DNA from 2 places in the Streptomyces sp. NPDC087906 genome. Region 2 is predicted to be linked to the other one. Evidence: riboswitches for the same ligand, from Rfam matches in the RefSeq annotation. Region 2 holds a riboswitch; the other holds the start of a gene.
The links. A riboswitch is a leader RNA that binds a small molecule or an ion and turns the genes downstream of it on or off. The one in region 2 is predicted to bind S-adenosylmethionine.
Positions count from the first base shown of each region.

Region 1: linked by a shared signal. The riboswitch ahead of thrC (threonine synthase) and the one ahead of ACZ63I_RS25740 (aminotransferase class V-fold PLP-dependent enzyme) in region 2 are both predicted to bind S-adenosylmethionine.

Region 1 covers NZ_JBVJLC010000001.1:672,588-678,679, forward strand. The annotation lists gene ACZ63I_RS02990 (alpha,alpha-trehalose-phosphate synthase (UDP-forming)) at 1-1,199, opposite strand, end outside; gene ACZ63I_RS02995 (hypothetical protein) at 1,247-1,462, opposite strand; gene ACZ63I_RS03000 (glucosyl-3-phosphoglycerate synthase) at 1,500-2,525, opposite strand; SAM riboswitch class I at 2,681-2,808, shown strand; gene thrC (threonine synthase) at 2,825-4,102, shown strand; gene ACZ63I_RS03010 (MoaD/ThiS family protein) at 4,138-4,416, shown strand; gene ACZ63I_RS03015 (cold-shock protein) at 4,795-4,998, shown strand; gene groL (chaperonin GroEL) at 5,337-6,092, shown strand, end outside.
Region 2 covers NZ_JBVJLC010000009.1:271,130-277,221, forward strand. The annotation lists gene qcrB (cytochrome bc1 complex cytochrome b subunit) at 1-693, shown strand, start outside; gene trpD (anthranilate phosphoribosyltransferase) at 884-1,951, shown strand; SAM riboswitch class IV at 2,051-2,167, shown strand; gene ACZ63I_RS25740 (aminotransferase class V-fold PLP-dependent enzyme) at 2,207-3,580, shown strand; gene ACZ63I_RS25745 (Lrp/AsnC family transcriptional regulator) at 3,609-3,890, opposite strand; gene ACZ63I_RS25750 (rhomboid family intramembrane serine protease) at 3,887-4,600, opposite strand; gene ACZ63I_RS25755 (hypothetical protein) at 4,741-4,983, shown strand; gene ACZ63I_RS25760 (NYN domain-containing protein) at 5,020-6,092, shown strand, end outside.

The DNA.
Region 1 (6,092 bases), on a different contig from region 2:
CAGCCGTCGTCGGAGACCACCGGGATCTCCTTCGCGACCAGGTTCATCCCGTCCCTGATCGGGTTGACCAGCGCCACGTCCGCCAGCCGGTACGAGGCGAGCGAGCGGGCGAAGTCGTCCTCGACGTGCAGGACCACCGGCAGCCAGCCCTCCTGCCCGAACTCCGCGTTGATCTCCTCGGCGACCCGCTGCACCTCCGCCGTGTACGAGCGGTAGACCGCGAGGTCCTGCCGGGACGGATAGGCGAAGGCCACATGCACCACGCGCCCGCGCCACTCCGGACGGTCGGTCAGCAACTGCCGGTAGGCGAGCAGGCCGCGCACGATGTTCTTGGACAGTTCCGTGCGGTCGACCCGGACGATCGCCTTGCGCGGCGCGCCGTCGGACGCGCCGATCTGCTCCCGCAGCGACACGAGCCGGTCGTCCACGTCCGCGCGGTGCGCACGCTCCCGCAGGAAGTCCGCGTCGGCGCCCAGGCCGTGCACGCCGATCTGCGTGTTGCCGGTGCCGCCGAGCAGTTCCGTACAGCAGGCGGTGAACGCGTCGGCCCACCGGTGGGTCAGGAAGGCGGCGCGGTCAGCGCCGAGGATGCCGCGCAGCAACTGGCGCGCGATGTCGTCGGGCAGCAGCCGGAAGTAGTCCACCGGCGCCCACGGCGTGTGCGAGAAGTGGCCGATCCGCAGATCGGGCCGCAGCGCCCGCAGCATCCCCGGCACCAGCGCCAGGTGGTAGTCCTGCACCAGCACGGCGGCGCCGTCGCCCGCCTCGTCGGCCAGGGCCTCGGCGAAGGCGCGGTTGTACGCCTCGTAGCCCGCCCACTGGGCGCGGAACTCCGGGCCGAAGGCCGGTTCGAGCGGGGTCTGGTAGAGCATGTGGTGGACGAACCAGAGCGTGGAGTTCGCGACGGCGTTGTACGCGTCGGCGTACACCTCGGGCGCGATGCCCAGCATCCGCACCCGCTGGTCGCCCGTGTCGGCCTGGTCGAGCCGGCCGCCGGTGCGGCGCACCGCCTCGCGGTCGCCGTCGCCGAGCGCGGCGCAGACCCACACGGCGTCCGTGTCGGGACCTATGGCGGACAGGCCGGAGACCAGCCCGCCGCCGCCGCGCCTGGCCTCCAGCTCTCCGTCGTCACGGAGGGTGTACGAGACGGGGCCGCGATTGGACGCGACGAGTACCTGGGCGGCTTGCTCGGAGACCATGTGCCGAAATCTAGCCCGTCCAGGAAACGCTCAAACGTACGGGCGGGTCACTCGTCGCGCCTGCCCCGACCGAACCCGCGGCCCACGCCGCGCGCGGCGGCCAGCGCGACCACCCCTGCCGCGAGCAGCGCGAGCGCCACCCCGCCCAGCAGCCAGAGCTGTTCGGCGGCGCCGCCCGCCTCGGCCATGCGGCCGCTCGACACGGCGGCGGCGTGCCGGGCGTCAAGAACGTCACTCAGACCCAGAACGTCACTCAGACCCATGCCGGTCAATCTAGGTAAAAAGAATGATTATGGATGGTTACGCCGCGCGACGAGACGCGTACTCGGCGATCTCCCGCATCGGCGGCCGCTCCTCCGTGTCCACCGCGTACGTGCGCGGTACGAACCCGTCAGCGCCCCGCTCGAACTGCGTCAGCTCCGGGCGCACCAGATGCGCCCGGGACAGCCGGAGCTGCGCCGTCCGGTAGATCGCCGCCGCCATCCGACCGAGCGCCCGGTCGTCCTGGTGGCGGTGGACGCGCACCCCCACGTCGACCTGGCCCAGCGCGTCGAGCCCCACCGTGTGCAGCGCGTCCACCAGCAGCCCCAGCTCCACGCCGTACCCGACGGGGAACGCGAGCTGTTCGAGCAGCGAGCGGCGTACCGCGTACTCGCCGCCCAGCGGCTGGACGAAGCCCGCCAGCAGCGGCCAGTGCAGATTCAGCAGCGGGCGCGCCACCAGCTCCGTGACCCTGCCGCCCTGGCCGACCCCGCCGCCTTGGCCGACCCCGCCGCCCTGGCCGACCTGGCCGACCCTGCCGCCCTGGCCGCCGCCCCGCAGCCGCGCCGCCGCGTCGTCCAGCGGCCGGTCGTACATGGCCTTCACGAACTGCATGTCCTGGTCGGTCAGCAGCGGGCCCACGATGCCCGAGACGAAGTCGGCGGAGAACCGCTTCAGATCGGCGTCCACGAAGCACACGATGTCGCCGCTCGTCACCAGCAGCGAGCGCCACAGCACCTCGCCCTTGCCGGGCAGCGCGGGCAGCCGGGGCAGGATCTCGTCGCGGTGCACCACCCGCGCGCCCGCCTTCGCCGCCACCTCGCCCGTACGGTCCGCCGAACCGGAGTCGATCACCACCAGCTCGTCGACGAGAGGCACCTTTTCCATCAGCTCGCGCCGGATCACGGACACGATCTCGCCGACCGTCTCCTCCTCGTCGAGTGCCGGGAGCACGACGCTCACGGTGGTGCCACGTGTGGCCTTGGCCACCAGCAGCCGGTCGGGGCTGCGGTCCGAGGCGGACCAGGAACGGCTGGTCAGCCAGCGTTCCACCTCTTCCAGCACGATCGGCTCTCCCTGCGCGTGATCCATCTCGCGTCGCGGACGGCTCTCTCAACTGTCCGTTCCTTCGGTTACAGTCTTGAACAACGCAGATGTCCTTCGCATGCCGGGGTCATCACGCGTGACAAACGCACCGGACCCCGGGTCCGGCGCCATACCGCTCATCCAGAGGGGCAGAGGGAACGGCCCGTTGAAGCCCCGGCAACCCTCCCGCCGACCGCGAGGTCACGGTGGGGAAGGTGCCAATTCCGTCTTGCGGCGAAACGCGCCGCGAGGAAGATGAGGAGAAAGGGCCTCGCCTCATGGCTGTGCAGACCGTCCAGAACACTGTCGACCTCGGACCCGCCGTCGCACTCTCGTGCCGCGAATGCGGAGAGCGTTTCGACCTCGGCCCCATCTTCGCCTGCCAGAGCTGTTTCGGGCCGCTCGAAGTGGCGTACGACCTGCCGAGCGGCACCCCCGAAGAGCTGAAGAAGCGCATCGCGGCAGGCCCCAACAACATCTGGCGCTACGCCCCGCTGCTGCCGGTTCCGGCCGATGTGGCCGACCACCCGAACATCAACCCCGGCTTCACGAAGCTCGTCAAGGCCGACAACCTCGCGCGTGAGCTGGGCATCATCGGCGCCCTGCACGTGAAGGACGACTCCGGCAACCCGACGCACTCCTTCAAGGACCGGGTCGTCGCCATCGCCGTCGAGGCCGCCCGCGCCTTCGGCTTCACCACCCTCTCCTGCTCCTCCACCGGCAACCTCGCGGGCGCCGTCGGCGCGGCGGCGGCGCGGGCCGGTTTCCGCTCCTGCGTCTTCATCCCGCACGACCTGGAGCAGGGCAAGGTCGTCATGGCCGCCGTGTACGGCGGTGAACTCGTCGGCATCGAGGGCAACTACGACGACGTGAACCGCTTCTGCTCCGAGCTGATCGGCGACCCGCTGGGCGAGGGCTGGGGCTTCGTCAACGTCAACCTCCGTCCTTACTACGGCGAAGGCTCCAAGACGCTCGCCTACGAGATCTGCGAGCAGCTCGGCTGGGAGCTGCCCGACCAGCTCGTCATCCCGATCGCCTCCGGCTCGCAGCTCACGAAGATCGACAAGGGGCTCAAGGAGCTGATCAAGCTCGGTCTCGTCGCGGACAAGCCGTACAAGATCTTCGGCGCCCAGGCCGAGGGCTGCTCGCCGGTCTCCGCCGCCTTCAAGGCCGGCCACGACGTCGTACGGCCGCAGAAGCCGAACACCATCGCCAAGTCGCTGGCGATCGGCAACCCCGCCGACGGCCCGTACGTGCTGGACATCGCCCGGCGCACCGGCGGCGCCGTCGAGGACGTCAACGACGAGCAGATCGTCGACGCGATCAAGCTGCTGGCGCGCACCGAGGGGATCTTCGCCGAGACCGCGGGCGGGGTGACCGTGGGCGTGACGAAGAAGCTCATCGACGCGGGTCTGCTGGACCCGACGCTCACCACCGTCGTCCTGAACACGGGCGACGGACTGAAGACCCTCGACGCGGTGGCTCCCACGACCGGGCCGACCGCGACCATCAAGCCCAGCCTCGACGCGTTCCGCAGCGCCGGCCTGGCCGGCTGAACCCGCCGCCCACTACCTCAGGAAGGCACGCCACCATGAGCGTCAAGGTCCGTATCCCCACCATCCTCCGCACGTACACCGGCGGCCAGGCCGAGGTCCCGGCGGAGGGCGCCACCCTCTCCGAGGTCATCCAGTCGCTGGAGGCGAACCACCCGGGCATCGCGGCCCGCGTCCTGGACGACGAGGGCAAGCTGCGCCGGTTCGTCAACGTGTACGTGAACGACGACGACGTGCGCTTCGAGGGCGGCCTGGAGACGGTCACCCCCGAGGGCGCCGGAATCTCCATCATCCCGGCGGTCGCGGGCGGTTGCTGACCATTTGTCGGCTGCGCTGAGTGACGCCCGGTGCCCCCTCCGCGAGAGAAGCGGAGGGGGCACTTCCATGTGGTTGAGCGCGCTACTATTCGGGAAGCGCCGCCCCCGCCCCGCCTCCGCGCGTGCCGGGCGCATATGAGAACGCGACAACATGGCGCCAAAGTCCGGATGCCCTTTGCCACTGTTACGTGCGCTTTGCCTGGCCCGACTTGCCCCGGAACGCTGTGAATTCACCGCTTCGCGTGATCGGCCATGCCCAGAATTCTCGTCTAATTGACCTGTTGCAGAGGGCAGTTGGGCAGATACATTCAGCCGCGGTCGACGCGTTCCGGCGCGAAGTGCGGTCCCGCGCAGGGGCCAGTAATAGGGGAGTTAGGCATGGCTCAGGGCACCGTCAAGTGGTTCAACGCGGAGAAGGGGTACGGCTTCATCGCGGTCGACGGTGGTGCGGATGTATTCGTCCACTACAGCGCGATCCAGATGGACGGTTACCGCACCCTTGAAGAAGGTCAGCGAGTGGAGTTCGAGATCTCGCAGGGCCAGAAGGGTCCGCAGGCGGACATGGTCAAGCTCGCCGTCTGATCCCGGCGCGATCGGCCACCGACGCATCACCGGCACTCACGCCGAGAGGCCCGCACCCTGACACCGGGGTCCGGGCCTCTCGTGCGTCCGGGCGTCCCCTCTCGTGCGTCCTGGTGTCCCCTCTCGTGCGTGTGGACCAGGGGGGCGGAGCTTGCACTCTCGGGGGTCGAGTGCTAATCATTGGCGTTAGCACTCTGCACGTGAGAGTGACAACTTATGGACCTCGTCAGCGAGGCCCGAGAGCCGGTGGGGCAAGGAACCGCAGGGCTCTCAGGCCGTCCGTCGCGGGCGCGGACGCGGTCCGGAGAATCCACCCCAGTCCGGGAGGACCACTTCACATGGCCAAGATCATCGCGTTCGACGAGGAGGCACGGCGCGGTCTCGAGCGCGGGATGAACCAGCTCGCCGACGCCGTCAAGGTCACCCTTGGCCCCAAGGGCCGGAACGTCGTCCTAGAGAAGAAGTGGGGCGCCCCCACGATCACCAACGATGGTGTTTCCATCGCCAAGGAGATCGAGCTCGAAGACCCGTACGAGAAGATCGGCGCCGAGCTGGTCAAGGAAGTCGCCAAGAAGACGGACGACGTCGCCGGTGACGGTACGACCACCGCGACCGTGCTCGCCCAGGCGCTCGTCCGCGAGGGCCTGCGCAACGTGGCGGCCGGCGCCAACCCGATGGCCCTCAAGCGCGGCATCGAGAAGGCCGTCGAGGCCGTCTCGGGCGCCCTGCTGGAGCAGGCCAAGGACGTGGAGACCAAGGAGCAGATCGCTTCGACCGCCTCCATCTCCGCCGCCGACACCCAGATCGGCGCGCTCATCGCCGAGGCGATGGACAAGGTCGGCAAGGAAGGCGTCATCACCGTCGAGGAGTCGCAGACCTTCGGTCTCGAGCTTGAGCTCACCGAGGGCATGCGCTTCGACAAGGGCTACATCTCGGCGTACTTCGCCACGGACATGGAGCGCATGGAGTCGTCGCTCGACGACCCGTACCTCCTGATCGTCAACTCCAAGATCGGCAACGTGAAGGACCTCCTTCCGCTGCTGGAGAAGGTCATGCAGTCGGGCAAGCCCCTGCTGATCATCGCGGAGGACGTC
Region 2 (6,092 bases):
CCCGAGGGCCTGATCCGAGCGATGCCCGGCTGGGAGATCAACTTCGCCGGACACACGCTCGTGCTCGGCGTGTTCATCCCGCTGCTGCTCCTGCCGCTGGTGCTCACCGCCATCGCCGTGTACCCGTTCATCGAGTCCTGGGTCACCGGCGACAAGCGCGAGCACCACATCCTGGACCGGCCGCGCAACGCCCCGACGCGCACCGCCTTCGGTGTCGCCTGGATCACCTGGTACATGATCCTGCTGGCCGGCGGTGGCAACGACCTCATCGCCACGCACTTCCATCTGTCGATCAACACGATCACCTGGGTCATCCGGATCGCGTTCTTCGTCGCCCCGGTCCTGGTGTTCATCCTCACCAAGCGGATCTGCATCGGACTCCAGCGCAGGGACGCCGAGAAGGTGCTGCACGGACGCGAGTCCGGGGTCATCAAGCGGCTGCCGCACGGCGAGTTCGTCGAGGTGCACACCCCGCTCGCCCAGGGCGACCTGTACAAGCTCACGGCGCACGAGCAGTACACGCCGGACGAGATCGGCCCCACGACCGACGAGAACGGTGTCGAGCGCAAGGTCTCGCCCGTCGAGAAGGCCAGGGTCAAGCTCAGCAAGGGCTACTACGGCGAGGGGAACCAGATCCCCAAGCCCACGGCCGAGGAGTACAAGGAGATCACGAGCGGCCACGGCCACCACTGATCCCCGGCCCGACAGCCGACACCACCGAGGGCCCCGGCCCGGCACCCCGCGAGGGGGCCGGCCGGGGCCCTCGGCCGTCCCCTCGGCGTATCTCACCGCCGGTGCGCGCCGATAGGCTTGCCGCCACGTCGGCCACGTCGGCCACGTCGCACCGGCCCTGCGGCCGGTCCCCAGACACCCAGGAGCGAGCATGAGCGCTGTTACCCCCGTCGGAGGCGACACCGTGGCGGCCCGCACCTGGCCGGGCGTCCTCACCCCGCTCATGCGCGGCCAGGACCTGTCCGTCGAGGACACCGCCTGGGCGATGAACCAGATCATGAGCGGCGAGGCGACCGACGTGCAGATCGCCGGCTTCGCCGTGGCGCTGCGGGCGAAGGGCGAGACGGTCGAGGAGGTCTCGGGGCTCGTCCGCAGCATGTACGAGCACGCCCGCACCATCGAAGTGCCCGGCCGTACCGTCGACATCGTCGGTACCGGCGGTGACATGGCGAAGACCGTCAACATCTCGACCATGGCGTCGATCGTCGTGGCCGGGACCGGCGCGAAGGTGGTCAAGCACGGCAGCCGCGCGTCGTCGTCGGCGAGCGGCGCCTCGGACGTGCTGGGGCAGCTCGGCGTCAATCTGGAGCTGACGCCGGAGCGGGTGGTCGAGGTCGCCGAGGAGGCGGGTATCACCTTCTGCTTCGCCGTCAAGTTCCACCCCGCGCTGCGGCACGCGGCGACGGCACGGGCCCAGCTCGGCACCCAGACCACCTTCAACATCCTCGGGCCGCTCACCAACCCGGCCCGGGTGCGCGCCCAGGCGGTCGGCGTCGCCGACCTGAGGATGGCGCCGATCGTGGCCGGCGTGTTCGCCGAGCGCGGCAACTCGTCGCTGGTCTTCCGCGGCGACGACGGGCTCGACGAGCTGACGACGACGGCGACGTCCCGGGTCTGGCTGGTCCGTGAGGGCAAGGTCACCGAGGAGGCGTTCGACCCGCGCGACGTCGGCCTGGAAATCGTCCCCGTCGAGGCGCTGCGCGGCGCCGACGCCGCCTACAACGCCGAGGTGGCCCACCGGGTGCTGGCGGGCGAGGAAGGGCCCGTACGGGACGCCGTGCTGCTGAACGCGGCGGCTGCCCTGGTGGCGCTCGACCAGACGGGAGACCCGCTCACGATGCAGCTCTCGGCGGGGCTCGCGCGGGCGGCGGAGTCGATCGACTCGGGCGCCGCGGGGCGGACGCTGGAGCGCTGGGTGGCGGCCTCGCAGCGCGTGTAAGGCGCGCGCGGGCCGTGGTGTGCGGCCCGGTCTCACCCCTGTCCGGAACGTGGAACGAGGTTGAGGCCGGGCGGCACCCTGTGCCAGACTCTTTTCCAAGGTCATGAGTGACAGCGTTAAGGCCCCGGCTTGCTGTCCGGCAACCCTCCGTCCGTGGCGGGGTGCCCCGGGTGAAGACCAGGCCGTAGGCAGCGAGGTCTACGGCAAGCGCGGACCCCTCTCTGCTGTGGGGTCCTGGTCCCCAGGGAGTCTGGCATGTCCGTGTTTTCCGATGTCGTCACCACCACCGCCCCGCTGCCCGTCCTCGGACGCGACGTCAGCGTGCCGCTGGTCACCGGCGGCGAGGTCAGCTACGCGGCGCTCGACTACGCGGCCAGCGCGCCCGCGCTGCAGCGGGTGTGGGACGACATCGCCGCGTACGCGCCGTACTACGGCAGCGTGCACCGCGGCGCCGGCTACCTGTCGCAGCTCTCCACCGACCTGTTCGAGAACAGCCGCCGCACCGTGGCCGAGTTCCTCGGCTGCCGCGCCGACGACCAGGTCGTCTTCACCCGCTCCACCACCGACTCGCTGAACCTGCTCGCCGCCGCCGTGCCGGCCGGCTGTCAGGTCTTCGTCTTCGAGACCGAGCACCACGCCGCGCTGCTGCCGTGGCGGGCCTCCGGTGTGAGCGACGTGACGTACCTGGACGCGCCCAGGACCCCGGCCCAGGCCGTCGAGATCCTGGAGCGGACGCTCGCCGCGCGCACCGGTGAGGGGCCCGCGCTGGTCTGTGTGACCGGGGCTTCGAACGTGACGGGCGAGCTGTGGCCCGTACGGGAACTGGCCGCTGCCGCGCACGCCAACGGCGCGCGGATCGTGCTCGACGCCGCGCAGCTCGCGCCGCACCACCCGGTGGACATCGCCGCGCTGGACGTCGACTGGGTGGCCTTCTCCGGACACAAGCTCTACGCGCCGTTCGGCTCCGGGGTGCTCGCGGGCCGCGCCGACTGGCTGCTGGCCGCCGAGCCGTATCTGGCGGGCGGTGGCGCCAGCCGTAAGGTCACGCGCCGCGACGACGGTGGCGTGGACGTCGACTGGCACGCCAACTCGGCCCGGCACGAGGCGGGTTCGCCGAACGTGATCGGGGTGTACGCCATCGCCTCCGCCTGCAAGGCGCTCACCGATGCGGGCTTCGACTCGCTGGTGGCCAGGGAGCAGGAGCTGGTCGGCCGGGTGCGGGCCGGACTCGCCGAGGTGCCGGGGGTCAAGGTGCTGTCGCTGTTCGGGGACGACGCGCCCCGGGTGGGCGTCATCTCGTTCGTGGTCGAGGGCTGGAACAGCTCGCACTTCGCGGCGGCGCTCTCCGCCGAGTACGGCATCGGGGTGCGGGACGGCCTGTTCTGCGCGCACCCGCTGGTGCGGACGCTGCTGGACAGCGACCCGCAGGAGCCGGGGGAGTGCGGCGCCCCCGAGGCCGCGCCCGGCGAGCGCTCGCTGAACGCGATCCGGGTCAGCTTCGGCGCCGGCACCCCCGACGAGCATGTGGAGCGGTTCGTGGCGGCCGTGGCGGAGCTGGTGCGCGACGGCGCGCGGTGGAGCTACCGCACCGAGGACGGCCGCTGCGTCCCGGACCGCGACGCCGCGTAAGGACCGGGACGCGCCCGGCCGCGCGGACTCAGGCGTCGAGGCCGATCGAGAAGGCCGCTTCCAGGTCGTGCTGGGAGTACGTACGGAACGCCACGTGCGTGTCCGTGGCCTCGACGCCCTTGATCTTGCTGATGCTGCCGGGGATGACATCGGCCAGGTCGTCGTGGTTGGCCACGCGCACCATGGCGATCAGGTCGTACGTCCCCGTCACCGAGAAGACCTCGCTGACGCTGTCCAGCGCCGCGACGGCCTCCGCGATCTCGGGGATCCGGTCCACGCTGGTCTTGATGAGCACGATCGCGGTGATCACGGTTGGCGTTCTCCCTCGGTGGCCCCGGTCTGACCCCCCACTCTATCGGTACGCCAGTACCGCACCCAGGCGTAGAGGAACCCTCCGCCGAACCCCACGAGGTGCGCGAGATAGGCGACGGCAGGGCCGTCCGGCGGGGTCTGCTGCTGCGCCACGTACTGCAGGGCGAACCAGAAGACCAGCACGATCCAGGCGGGGAAGCGCAGCGGCAGGAAGAAGAGGAACGGGAAGAGGCTGGTGACCCGCGCCTTGGGGAAGAGGTAGAGGAAGGCACCGAGCACGCCGGCGATCGCCCCCGAGGCCCCGACCAGGGTCTCCTGCGACGAGGCGTTGGCGACGGCGTAGGCGGTCAGCGCGAGGTAGCCGACGACGAGGTAGAACACGGCGAACCGCAGCCGGCCCATGCGCTCCTCGGCCATCGCGCCGAAGACGTAGAGGAACAGCATGTTGCCGAGCAGGTGCAGCCAGTTGCCGTGCACGAACAGGGCGGTGAGAGGGGTGAGCAGCGCGTGCGGTGACCCGGTCAGCAACTGGCTCGGGATGACGCCCCACCGTTCGAAGTAGGCGCTCTGCGCCGCGAGCAGCGCGTCGCCTCTCCCGTACACCGGATTGAAGCCGGACAGCGGACTGGCCAGGAAGGCCAGACAGCACAGCCCGATCAGGCCGTAGGTCACCACAGGGCCGTCGTCCGTCGTCCGCCACCTTTTCACTGACAGAGCATGTCGTACGGGGGCGTACCGGTACAGAGTGCCTCGCCGGGGTTCGGGGTAGGCGGTGGGTAAGCGGAAGGCCGTAGGGTTACGCCACCGCGGGCAACGGCGGTGGCGGGCGACGAGAAGAGGACGGCACGATGGCGACGGTTCCCCAGCCGACTTCCGAGCAGCGGTGGCGTTGTGCCCTGTGCGGCAATCTCACCCGGTTCGACGTGACACGTACGTCGAAGGCCGTCGAGTACGTCCATCTGGACCTGGCAGGGGATCCGAAGGTCGAGGAGCGCGAGGTGGTCAGTGAGACCATCGAGTCCGTGCGGTGCCGTTGGTGCAACGCGGTGGATCAGATCGAGCTGGTGGACAGGCCGGGCGCCGGCTCCTGAGGGAGCCGCCCGAAAGGGGTAGTGGGGTGACGGATCGTGGAGCAGCCCGCAAGCGGTGCTGAGTCGGCCGGCGCGGCCGACGGCGACGCCGCCGAGGTGCTCGACCGCCCGCTGCCCGACGGGGTCAGGCGGCGGGTCGTCGCGCTGGTCTCGGACGCTTTCGGCGGCCTGACCGTCGCCGAGCTGCCCACGCAACTGCGGCAGTACGCCCGTTTCACCCCGAACAGGCGCGCGAAGTTCGCCGGCAACGCGATGGCGGCGGCGCTGGAGAGCGACCCGCTGTTCCGCCAGCGGATCGGCGAGCGGCTGGCCGCGGCGCAGCCCGAACTGGCCGAGGCGTTGGAGGCGGGATCGCCGCCGGCGGCCGCCGATCCGGTCGACGTGGCCGCCGCCGCGTACGTACTCAGGCCCCCCGGATGGGTGAAGTTGGTGACCGCCGCGGGCGAGGAGGCCCTGCGGGCGGAGGCGGAGCGCGCCGACGAGGAGGCCAGGCGCGAGCTGGCGCAGTTGCGGGACGATCTCGCCGCCGCCCGTGCCCAGACGAAGAGCGAGACGGAGCGGCTGCGCGCCGAGCTGGAGTCCGTACGCAAGGACGCGGAGTCGCTGCACCGCAAGCTGCGCAGCGCGCAGAGCGACGTGAAGCGCGGCGAGGCGGCGCTGCGCCGGGTCAACGCGGAGCTGGAGGGCGTCAGGTCGGAGAGCGCGGCGCAGGTGTCGGCGGCCGAGAGCGAGACCCGGCGGATCAGGGCGCGGCTCGCCGAGGCGGAGTCCGCAGTCGAGACCAGCAGGCGCGCGGCGCGCGAGGGCCGTTCGATCGAGGACATGCGGCTGCGGCTGCTGCTGGACACGGTGCTGGAGTCGGCCCAGGGGCTGCGCCGCGAGCTGGCGCTGCCGCCCGCCTCCGCGCGGCCCGCCGACACGGTCGACGCGGTCGAGCCCGGCCGGATGTCGCCGAAGGACGTGGCGGCGCGTGCGCTGTCCGACACGGACCCCGCGCTGCTCGACCAACTGCTGGCGCTGCCGCAGGCGCATCTGCTCGTCGACGGCTACAACGTCACCAAGACCGGTTATCCGACGATGCCACTGGAGAAGCAGCGGCTGCGGCTGCT